One region of the Streptomyces sp. MAR4 CNX-425 genome, then DNA from elsewhere that is predicted to be linked to it. Evidence: riboswitches for the same ligand, from Rfam matches in the RefSeq annotation. Region 1 holds a riboswitch; the other holds the start of a gene.
The links. Region 1 has a riboswitch for S-adenosylmethionine ahead of ACHZ99_RS02575 (aminotransferase class V-fold PLP-dependent enzyme). Riboswitches for the same ligand answer to the same signal wherever they lie in the genome.
Positions count from the first base shown of each region.

Region 1 (5,378 bases):
GCCGCCGGCCGGAAGAACCTCCGCAAGATCTTCCCGGACCACTGGTCGTTCATGCTCGGCGAGATCTGCATGTACACCTTCCTGATCGTGCTGCTGACCGGCGTGTACCTGACGCTGTTCTTCAAGCCGAGCATGGCGGAGATGACGTACCACGGCTCGTACGCGCCCATGAACGGCGTGCGCATGACCGAGGCGTACGCCTCCACCCTGGACATCAGCTTCGACGTCCGCGGCGGTCTGCTCATCCGGCAGATCCACCACTGGTCCGCGCTGATCTTCATCGCCGGCATGGCGACGCACATGATGCGCGTCTTCTTCACCGGCGCGTTCCGCAAGCCGCGCGAGGTCAACTGGCTCTTCGGCTTCACCCTGCTGGTCCTCGGCTGCATCGCCGGCTTCACCGGCTACTCGCTGCCCGACGACCTGCTCTCCGGCACCGGCGTCCGGTTCATGGAGGGCGCGACGCTGGCCACCCCGGTGATCGGCACCTACCTGGCGTTCTTCCTGTGGGGCGGTGAGTTCCCCGGGACGGACATCATTCCGAGATTCTTCGCCGTGCACGTGCTCCTGGTGCCGGGAATCATGCTGGGGCTCTTCGTGCTCCACCTGATCCTGGTCTTCTACCACAAGCACACCCAGTACGCGGGCGCCGGCAAGACCAACGACAACGTCGCGGGCATGCCCTTCATGCCGGTCTACGTGGCGAAGGCGGGCGGGTTCTTCTTCCTCGTCTTCGGCGTGATCACGGTGATCGCGGGGATGTTCACCATCAACCCGGTCTGGGATCTCGGACCCTACCGACCAGACCTGGTCTCCACCGGAGCCCAACCGGACTGGTACATGGGCTGGACCGAGGGGCTGATCCGGTTCATGCCGGGCTGGGAGTGGGTCATCCCGGGCGGGTACACGATCAACTTCGGGGTGTTCATCCCGCTGATGATCGTGGGCGTCGTCCCGATCGCGATGATGGTCTACCCGTTCTTCGAGTCCTGGGTCACCGGCGACCGCCGCGAGCACCACATCCTGGACCGCCCGCGCAACGTCCCGACCCGGACCGCGTTTGGCGTCGCCTGGCTGACCTGGGTCTTCGTGCTGCTGATGGCCGGCGGCAACGACCTGTGGGCCACGCACTTCCACCTGTCGATCAACTCGATCACCTGGTTCGTGCGGATCTCCTTCTTCGTCGGCCCGGTGCTCGCCTTCTGGATCACCCGGCGCATCTGCCTCGGGCTCCAGCGGCGGGACCGCGAGAAGGTCCTGCACGGCCGGGAGACGGGCATCATCAAGCGGCTGCCGCACGGCGAGTTCACCGAGGTGCACGAGCCGCTGCCGCAGGAGGAGCTGCACAAGCTCACCGCGCACGAGCAGTACGCCCCGCTGGAGCTCGGCCCGACGGTCGACGACAACGGCGTGGTGCGCAAGCAGAGCCCGGTGCAGAAGCTGCGGGCCCGGCTGTCGCAGGGCTACTTCGGCGAGGCCGGCCAGATCCCGAAGCCGACCCGGCGCGAGTACGAGGAGATCACCAGCGGCCACGGGCACCACTGACCCGTACGCCGCCCGGCGGATCGCCGGCGAGGGCCCCCGTCCAGGAATCGGACGGGGGCCCTTCGGCGTACCCTGCCCCCGATAAGCTGACGCCCGTCAGCCGAGACGACCCACGGGATGGTGTGCCATGAGCGTGCAGACGGCAGCAGGAGGCGACAGCTCGGCCGCGCGTTCCTGGCCGGACGTCATCAGCGCGCTGATCGCCGGGCGGGACCTGAGCGCCGAGGACACCGCCTGGGCCATGGACCAGATCATGTCGGGCGAGGCCAGCAACGCGCAGATCGCCGGGTTCGCGGTCGCGCTGCGGGCCAAGGGCGAGACGGTCGCGGAGCTGTCCGGGCTGGTGCGCACGATGTACGAGCACGCCCACACCATCGACGTCCCCGGCCCGACCGTGGACGTCGTCGGCACCGGCGGCGACCGGGCCCGTACCGTCAACATCTCCACCATGTCCGCGATCGTTGTCGCCGGGACCGGTGCGAAGGTCGTCAAGCACGGCAACCGGGCGGCGTCCTCCGCCTCCGGCGCCTCCGACGTGCTGGAGAAGCTGGGGGTCAACCTCGACCTCACGCCGCAGCGGGTCGCCGAGGTCGTCGGGGAGGCGGGCATCACGTTCTGCTTCGCGGTGAAGTTCCACCCCGCGCTGCGGCACGTCGCGCAGACGCGCAAGGAGCTGGGCGTGGCCACCCCGTTCAACTTCCTCGGCCCGCTCACCAACCCCGCCCGGGTCGGGGCGCAGGCCACCGGCGTCGCGGACGCCCGGATGGCGCCCATCATGGCCGGGGTGCTGGCCGAGCGCGGCGCGTCCGCGCTCGTCTTCCGCGGCGACGACGGGCTGGACGAGCTGACCACGACGGCCACCTCCCAGGTGTGGACCGTGCGCGGCGGCGCGGTGCGGCGGGAGACCTTCGACCCCCGGGACGTCGGCATCGACCTGGTGCCGGTGGAGGCGCTGCGGGGCGCCGACGCCTCGTACAACGCGGACGTCGCCCGCCGGCTGCTCGCCGGCGAGACCGGCCCGGTGCGCGACGCGGTCCTGCTCAACGCGGCGGCGGCCCTCACGGCCCTGGACGGCGACGCGGACGGCCCGCTGCCGGACCGGATCGCGGCGGGGATCGTACGGGCGGCGGAGTCGATCGACTCGGGATCGGCGCAGCGGGCGCTGGAGCGCTGGGTGGCGGCCAGCAACGCCTGAGGGGCTTTGGCCGCCGATTTCCGGAGAGTTGCGGACAGTCCGGGCAACCGGGTTGCGCCGCGGCTCTCCGGTGCGCATACTCCTGACCAGGTCACGAGCGACAGCGATCAAGGCCCCGGCCCGCTGTCCGGCAACCCTCCGTCCGTGGCGGGGTGCCCCGGGTGATGACCGGGCCGCAGGCAGCGAGGTCTGCGGCAAGCGCGGACCCCTCGCGTATCCAGGGGTCCTGGTCGGCCGAGGGAGTACCGCCGTGAGCAAGCGAATGCGCTAGGGCCTGTCCGGCGGATCCGGTTCGGAGATCCCGCGGCGCCCGGCAACGTCCACCGGCGGGCGGGGCGCCGCCCGCACACCGGGTCGTGCACGCCGCGCCGGCGCCGCGCGCCGGCGCCTCGCGGGACCGCGAGACGGTCCGCCGGGCAGGCCCTGAGGGCCTCCGCCCCCCCGCGCGGTTTCCGCCTCCGGGCGCCGCGCGCCCGGCCCTCCGGGCCGGTTCCGGGCCGTACGGCCCGTCAGCCCGCATCCGCACGTCCGCCCACGGGAGTTCCGCATGTCCGCGTCCACGCTCGCCTCCGCCTGTCTGCCCGTACTCGGCCGCGAGGTCCGCGCCCCGCTCGTCACCGGCGGCGACGCCGAGTACGCCGCCCTCGACTACGCCGCCAGCGCCCCGGCGCTCCAGCGCGTCTGGGACGACGTCGCCGCCTACGCGCCGTACTACGGCAGCGTGCACCGCGGCGCCGGCTACCTCTCGCAGCTGTCCACCGAGCTGTACGAGTCCAGCCGGGCCACGGTCGCCGGGTTCCTCGGCTGCCGCCCCGGCGACCAGGTCGTCTTCACCCGTTCCACCACCGACTCGCTCAACCTGCTGGCCACCGCGCTGCCGCCGGGGACCGAGGTCTACGTCTTCGAGACCGAGCACCACGCCGCCCTGCTGCCCTGGCGGCGGCCCGGCTCCACGGCCGGCCGGGTCACCGTCCTCCCCGCGCCCGGCAGCCCCGGGCAGGCGGTGGCGGCGCTGGACTCCGCGCTCGCCGCGCGGGTCGGCGACGGGCCGGCGCTGGTCTGCGTCACCGGCGCCTCGAACGTCACCGGCGAGCTGTGGCCCGTACGGGAGCTGACCGCCGCGGCGCACCGGCACGGGGCGCGGCTGGTCCTGGACGCGGCGCAGCTCGCGCCGCATCACCCGGTGGACGTGGCGGAGCTGGGCGTGGACTGGGTGGCCTTCTCCGGGCACAAGCTGTACGCGCCCTTCGGCGCCGGCGTCCTGGCGGGCCGGGCGGACTGGCTGCGGGCCGCGCCGCCGTACCTCGCGGGCGGCGGCGCCAGCCGGCGGGTGGGGCGCGCGGCGGACGGGGGGCTGGACGTCGAGTGGCAGACGACCGCGGCGCGCCACGAGGCGGGGTCGCCGAACGTGATCGGCGCGTACGCGATCGCCTCGGCGTGCAAGGCACTGACGGAGGCCGGGTTCGACGCGCTGGTGGCGCGGGAGCGGGCGCTGGTGGCGCGGGTCCTCGCGGGGCTCGCGGAGCTGCCGGGGGTGCGGGTGCTGTCGCTGTTCGGGGCGGACGCGGCGCGGGTGGGGGTGATCTCGTTCGTGGTCGACGGCTGGCGCAGCGCGCACCTGGCGGCGGCGCTGTCGGCGGAGCACGGCATCGGGGTGCGGGACGGGCTGTTCTGCGCGCACCCGCTGGTGCGGGCGCTGCTCGGCGGGGCGGCCGGGGCGGGCGGGTCCACGGAGTCCGCGGAGTGCGGGGGCGGTACGGGGGAGGGGGAGCTGCCGCTGAACGCGGTGCGGGTGAGCTTCGGGGCGGGCACGCCGGACGAGCACGTGGACCGGTTCCTGGCGGCGCTGGGGTCGCTGGTGCGCGACGGGGCGCGGTGGTCGTACCGCACGGTGGACGGCCGCTGCGTCCCCGCCACCGGCGCGGACCGGGAGGTCTGAGCGCGGGGCCGGGGCCCGGCCGCGCGGCGGCGCGCGTCCGTCCCGTTCCGCCGTACCGCCGCTCCTCCTCCCGGTCCGGAGCCCGCGGCTACCGTCCGGCCCCGGCCGCCGGCCGCGCGGCCAGCGCGCTGCCCAGCAGCACCATCCGCAGCGACCGTTCGGCCGCGTCCGCCAGGAACTCCCGGGCCCGCAGCAGCGCTTCGGGCAGTGCCATCGGGCCCGGGATGATGGTGCCGTAGGCGTCGACGCCGGTGCCGTGGATCTCGTGCGCGCCCTCGCCGAGGGTGCCCGCGAGCGCCAGGACCGGGCGGTCGTGCAGCTTGGCGCGCCGCGCCACCTCCGCGGGGACCTTGCCGCGCGGGGTCTGGTGGTCGAGCGCGCCCTCCGCGGTGATGACGAGGTCGGCGGCGGCCAGCCGGGCGTCGAGGTCGAGGTGGCCGAGGAGCACCTCGAAGCGGGGGAGGAGGCGGGCGCCGACGGCCGCGAGCCCGGCGCCGAGGCCGCCGGAGGCGCCGGTGCCGGCGCCGCGGCGGAGGTCCGTGCCGGGCGCCGGGAGGTCGCGGGTGAGGACGTCGGCCCAGCGGTCGAGCGCGGCGGCCAGCTCCGCCACCTGCCCCGGCGTCGCGCCCTTCTGCGGGCCGAAGACGCGCGCGACGCCGCGCGGGCCGCACAGCACGTTGTACGGGTTGCAGGCCACCA
Region 1 covers NZ_JBMDLF010000001.1:588,016-593,393, reverse strand. The annotation lists gene ACHZ99_RS02585 (cytochrome b) at 1-1,545, shown strand, start outside; gene trpD (anthranilate phosphoribosyltransferase) at 1,673-2,740, shown strand; SAM riboswitch class IV at 2,830-2,947, shown strand; gene ACHZ99_RS02575 (aminotransferase class V-fold PLP-dependent enzyme) at 3,288-4,679, shown strand; gene ACHZ99_RS02570 (glycerate kinase) at 4,768-5,378, opposite strand, start outside.

Region 2 (5,378 bases), on a different contig from region 1:
GGCACGCGGGGGCTCGGCCATGGGCCGAGCCTAGCCGCGGAGGGGGCCGGTGAAACGCGGGCAGGGCGGTGTGGCCGGAGGACACCACCCGCTCCGCGGGGGCCGCGGGGACGGCCGGGGCGGGGGCCCCGGAGGGGGGCGGGAGGCCCGGAGGGGGCGGAGCACCACGGGGGCGGTTGCGGGGGCGGCGGGGGTTCGGTCCGGAGCCGGGCGGCGGTCGGAGGCGGCGGAGGTTCGGTGCGGAGCCGGGCGGCGGTGGGGGGCGGAGCCCGGTGGCGGGTGCCGCGCGGTGGGGTTCGGGGCGGAGCCCCGCGGGGGGTGCGGGGGCCGAGCCCCGGTGGGGGTGCGGGGGCCGAGCCCCGGTGGGGGTGCGGGGCGGAGCCCCGTGGGGAGGTGGAGCGCCGTGGGGTCCGGGGCGCAGGCCCGGCGGGAGCGGCAGCGGAGCCCCGTGGGGAGGTGGAGCGCCGTGGGGTCCGGGATGCAGGCCCGGGGGGAGCGGGGGCGGAGCCTTGGCGGGGTCCGGTGCGCTGTCCCGTGGGGTTTCGGGGCGGAGCCCCGGTGGGGGTGGAGGCGGGGTCTCCGGAGGGGGCCGGGGCAGCCGTGAGGGCCCGGGGCGCAGTCCCGCGGGGGTTCGGGGGCGGAGCCCCCGGCGAGCAGCTCCAGTGGGGCGAGCGCTCGGCGGGGTTCGGGGCGGAGCCCCGGTGGCGGGTGTCGCGCACTGTGGGGTTCGGGGCGGAGCCCCGCGGGGGTGCCGGGGCGGAGCCCCGGTGGGGGCTCGGGGGGCGGAGCCCCCGGCGGTCAGCCCGACGGGGGTGGACCGCTCGGCGGGGTTCGGGGCGGAGCCCCGGGGGTGCGGGGGCGGAGCTCCCGGCGGGGCTCGGGGCGCAGCCCTGAGTTTCGGGAAGGGGCGGGTACGGGGATCCCCCCCACCCCCTACGCCACCGTCGCCCCCGGGTCCGCCTCGCCGCGGCCCCGGCCCCGTACCCCGCCCCGGCCCGCCCGGCGCAGGCTCGCGTACTCGGGGATCTCCCGCATCGGCGGCCGCTCCTCCGTGTCCACCCCGTACGTCCGTGGTTCGAACTCCCCGCCCGCCCCGCGCTCGAACTGCGTCAGCCGCGGCCGCACGAGGTGTCCCCGCGCCAGCCGCAGCTGCGCGGTGCGGTAGATTGCCGCGGCCATGCGGCCGAGGGCCCGGTCGTCCTGGTGGCGGTGGCGGCGGGCGCCGACGTCGACCTGGGCGAGTGCGTCCAGTCCCACGGTGTGCAGTGCGTCGACGAGCAGGCCGAGCTCCACGCCGTATCCCACCGGGAAGGGCAGCCGTTCCAGGAGGGAGCGCCGTGCCGCGTACTCGCCGCCGAGCGGCTGGACGAAGCCGGCCAGCAGGGGCCAGTGGAGGTTCAGCAGTGGCCGGGCCACCAGCTCCGTCACCCGCCCGCCCTGTCCGCCAGGGCTCACCGCGCCGCCGCCCAGCGGCCTGTCGTACACCGCCTTCACGAACTCCACGTCCGGCTCCGTCAGCAGCGGGCCCACGATCCCGCTGACGAACGCCGGGTCGAAGTCCCGCAGGTCCGCGTCGACGAAGCAGACGATCTCGCCCCGTGTCACCAGCAGCGATCGCCACAGCACCTCGCCTTTGCCGGGTGCCGCCGGCACTCGCGGGAGTACTTCGTCGCGGTGTACGACCCGTGCGCCCGCCGCGGCGGCGACTTCCGCCGTGCGGTCGGTGGAGCCGGAGTCGAGCACGATCAGCTCGTCCACGAGCGGGTCGCCCTCCGCCCTGCCGCCCTTCGCCCCGTTCCCCTCCGCTGCGCCTTGCGGCGCCATCAGCTCCGCCCGGATCGCCGCGACGATCTGCCCGACCGTCGCCTCTTCGTTCAGCGCGGGCAGGACGACGCTGACGGTTCCGCGCGCTCCCAGTGCCCGTTTGGCGGCGAGGAGCCGGGCCCGCGGCCGGTCAGCCGCGGACCAGGACCGTGTCTTCAGCCACTGCTCCACGTCTTCGAGCACCTGCGGGCCTCCCCTTGCCGGTGGTCCTGTGCGGTGTGAGGGCTGTCTCGCGTATCGGACGCGTCCTCACAACTGTCCTGGTCGTCGGTTACAGTCTTGAACAACGCGCGTGCCGTCCCTATGTCGGGGTCGGTGCGCGGGACAAATGCTCCGGCCTGGCCGGTGCCATACAGAGCTCATCCAGAGGGGCAGAGGGAACGGCCCGTTGAAGCCCCGGCAACCCTCCGTCCGGCACTCGCGACGCTGCGAGGCCCCGGACGGTGATGGTGCCAATTCCGTCCTGCGGCGAGATGCGTCGCGGGGAAGATGAGGAGAGAGGGCCTCGCCAGTATGGCTGTAGAGACAGCTGCCACCCCCACCGCCGTCGATGGCGCCCCCGATCTGGGTCCGGCCGTCGCGCTGTCCTGCCGGGAGTGCGGGGAGCGGGTGCCGCTGGGTCCCGTTTTCGCGTGCCTGTCGTGTTTCGGGCCGCTGGAGGCGGCGTACGACCTGCCCGGTGGTGACGCGGCGTCCGCCGCGCGGCTGCGGGAGCGTATCGAGGCCGGGCCGCGGAGTATCTGGCGGTACGCGCCGCTGCTGCCGGTGCCGGCCGATGTGGCGGGCAAGCCGAATCTGAATCCGGGCTTCACCCGGTTGCACCGTGCGGACCGGCTCGCGGCCGAGCTGGGTGTCACGGGCGAGCTGCATGTCAAGGACGACTCCGGCAATCCCACGCACTCCTTCAAGGACCGTGTCGTCGCCATCGCCGTCGAGGCGGCCCGTGCGTTCGGTTTCACCACGCTGTCCTGTTCCTCCACGGGCAACCTGGCGGGTGCGGTCGGCGCGGCGGCGGCGCGGGCGGGGCTGCGGTCGTGCGTGTTCATCCCGTACGACCTGGAGCACGCGAAGGTCGTGATGGCGGCGGTCTACGGCGGGGACGTCGTCGGTATCGAGGGCACGTACGACGACGTGAACCGCTTCTGTTCGGAGCTGATCGGCGATTCGGCGGGGGAGGGCTGGGGCTTCACGAACGTCAACCTGCGGCCGTACTACGCGGAGGGCTCGAAGACTCTGGCGTACGAGATCTGCGAGCAGCTCGGCTGGCGGCTCCCGGACAACATCGTCATTCCGGTGGCTTCCGGCTCCCAGCTCACGAAGATCGACAAGGGGCTGAAGGAGCTGATCGCGACGGGGCTGGTCGAGGAGCGCCCGTACCGGATCTTCGGGGCTCAGGCGGCCGGCTGCTCGCCGGTCTCGCGGGCCTACAAGGACGGCCACGACGTCGTACGTCCCGTGCGGCCGGACACGATCGCCAAGTCCCTGGCGATCGGGAACCCGGCCGACGGCCCGTATGTGCTGGACGTGGCGCGCCGTACCGGGGGTGCGGTGGAGGACGTCACGGACGCGGAGGTCGTCGACGCGGTCAAGCTGCTGGCCCGTACCGAGGGCGTCTTCGCGGAGACGGCGGGCGGCGTGACGTTCGGCGTGCTGGCGAAGCTCGTCGCGGACGGCCGGATCGACCCGGCCGAGACCACCGTCGCGATCAACACCGGCGACGGCCTGAAGACTCTCGACGCGGTCGCCGCCACCACGGGGCCGAGCGCGATCATCCGTCCCACACTCGACTCCTTCCGAGAGGCTGGCCTCGCATCATGAGCGTGAACGTCCGAATTCCGACCATCCTTCGTACGTATACAGACGGCCGGGCCGAGGTGAGCGCCGAGGGCGCGACCCTGGCCGACGTGATCGAAGACCTGGAGAAGAACCACCGCGGGATCGCCGCGCGGGTGCTGGACGATCAAGGCAAGCTGCGCCGATTCGTGAACGTCTACGTGAACGATGACGACGTCCGCTTCGCCGATGGCCTGCAGACTCCCACTCCGGAGGGGGCGGGGGTGTCGATCATCCCGGCGGTCGCCGGGGGCTGCTGACCCCCGCCGCCGCGTGCACGGCCCCACCTATCCGGAGTGGGGCCGTTCGCATGTCCGTGCACGCGATAGGGTGAGGGGGTTCCCCCCTCGTGGTCCTTGCTCCATGTATATGAGAACGCGACAAGTTCCGGGTAATTGCGGAGAGTTATTTGTCGTGATGGTCAGTTATGCCCTGCCCGAGTTGTCGTTGAATGCCGGGTATTGATCGGAAAAATACCGATCAGGTGTCCGCAGAATTCTCGTCCGATTGACCTGTTGCACTGGGCATCTGTGCGGATACATTCAGCCGCGGTCGACGCGTTCCGGCGCACGCCCCGGCGTGCATCCGGGGGTGAGGTCTGACCCGGGTCCGCGGAGTGCGGTCCTGTGTAAGGGCCAGCAATAGGGGAGTTTGGAATGGCTCAGGGCACCGTCAAGTGGTTCAACGCGGAGAAGGGGTACGGCTTCATCGCGGTCGACGGTGGTGCGGATGTCTTCGTCCACTACAGCGCGATTCAGATGGACGGGTACCGCACCCTCGAGGAAGGCCAGCGGGTCGAGTTCGAGATCTCGCAGGGCCAGAAGGGGCCGCAGGCAGACATGGTCCGCGTCAACGGCTGAGCGCCGGGCATCGACCACGTACGACTTGCGATGGGCCCGCACCCCCGCCGGGGGTGCGGGCTCTCTGCTGTACGGCCGCCGCCCCGCCGCCCGGTGCCGCCGCCCGGTTCCGCTCTGCGCGTGAGAAGCCCCGAGAAGCCCGTACCCGCTTGCACTCGCAGGGGGCGAGTGCTAATCATTGGCGTTAGCACTCTCCCCGTGAGAGTGACAGCACGGGACCGGTTCGGTGAGGTCCGTACGCCGGGTGGGAGGGAACCACGCGGGTCGCGGACCGTCCGTCGCGGGCGCCAGCGCGGTCCGGACACAGACCACCCCCCTGTCCGGGAGGACTCAACACAATGGCCAAGACCATCGCGTTCGACGAGGAGGCGCGGCGCGGCCTTGAGCGCGGCATGAACCAGCTCGCCGACGCCGTCCGCGTCACCCTGGGCCCCAAGGGCCGGAACGTCGTCCTTGAGAAGAAGTGGGGCGCCCCCACGATCACGAACGACGGTGTCTCCATCGCCAAGGAGATCGAGCTCGAGGACCCGTACGAGAAGATCGGCGCCGAGCTGGTCAAGGAGGTCGCGAAGAAGACGGACGACGTCGCCGGTGACGGCACGACGACCGCGACCGTCCTGGCCCAGGCGCTCGTCAAGGAGGGCCTGCGCAACGTGGCCGCCGGCGCCAACCCGATGGCGCTGAAGCGCGGCATCGAGAAGGCCACCGAGGCCGTCTCCGCCGCCCTGCTGGAGCAGGCCAAGGACGTGGAGACCAAGGAGCAGATCGCCTCCACCGCCTCCATCTCGGCCGCCGACACCCAGATCGGCGAGCTGATCGCCGAGGCCATGGACAAGGTCGGCAAGGAAGGCGTCATCACCG
Region 2 covers NZ_JBMDLF010000013.1:218,114-223,491, forward strand. The annotation lists gene ACHZ99_RS30225 (alpha,alpha-trehalose-phosphate synthase (UDP-forming)) at 1-21, opposite strand, end outside; gene ACHZ99_RS30230 (glucosyl-3-phosphoglycerate synthase) at 934-2,007, opposite strand; SAM riboswitch class I at 2,181-2,320, shown strand; gene thrC (threonine synthase) at 2,338-3,642, shown strand; gene ACHZ99_RS30240 (MoaD/ThiS family protein) at 3,639-3,917, shown strand; gene ACHZ99_RS30245 (cold shock domain-containing protein) at 4,314-4,517, shown strand; gene groL (chaperonin GroEL) at 4,856-5,378, shown strand, end outside.
Region 2: it holds a riboswitch for S-adenosylmethionine, as region 1 does, so the genes downstream of both, thrC (threonine synthase) here and ACHZ99_RS02575 (aminotransferase class V-fold PLP-dependent enzyme) in region 1, are expected to answer to the same signal.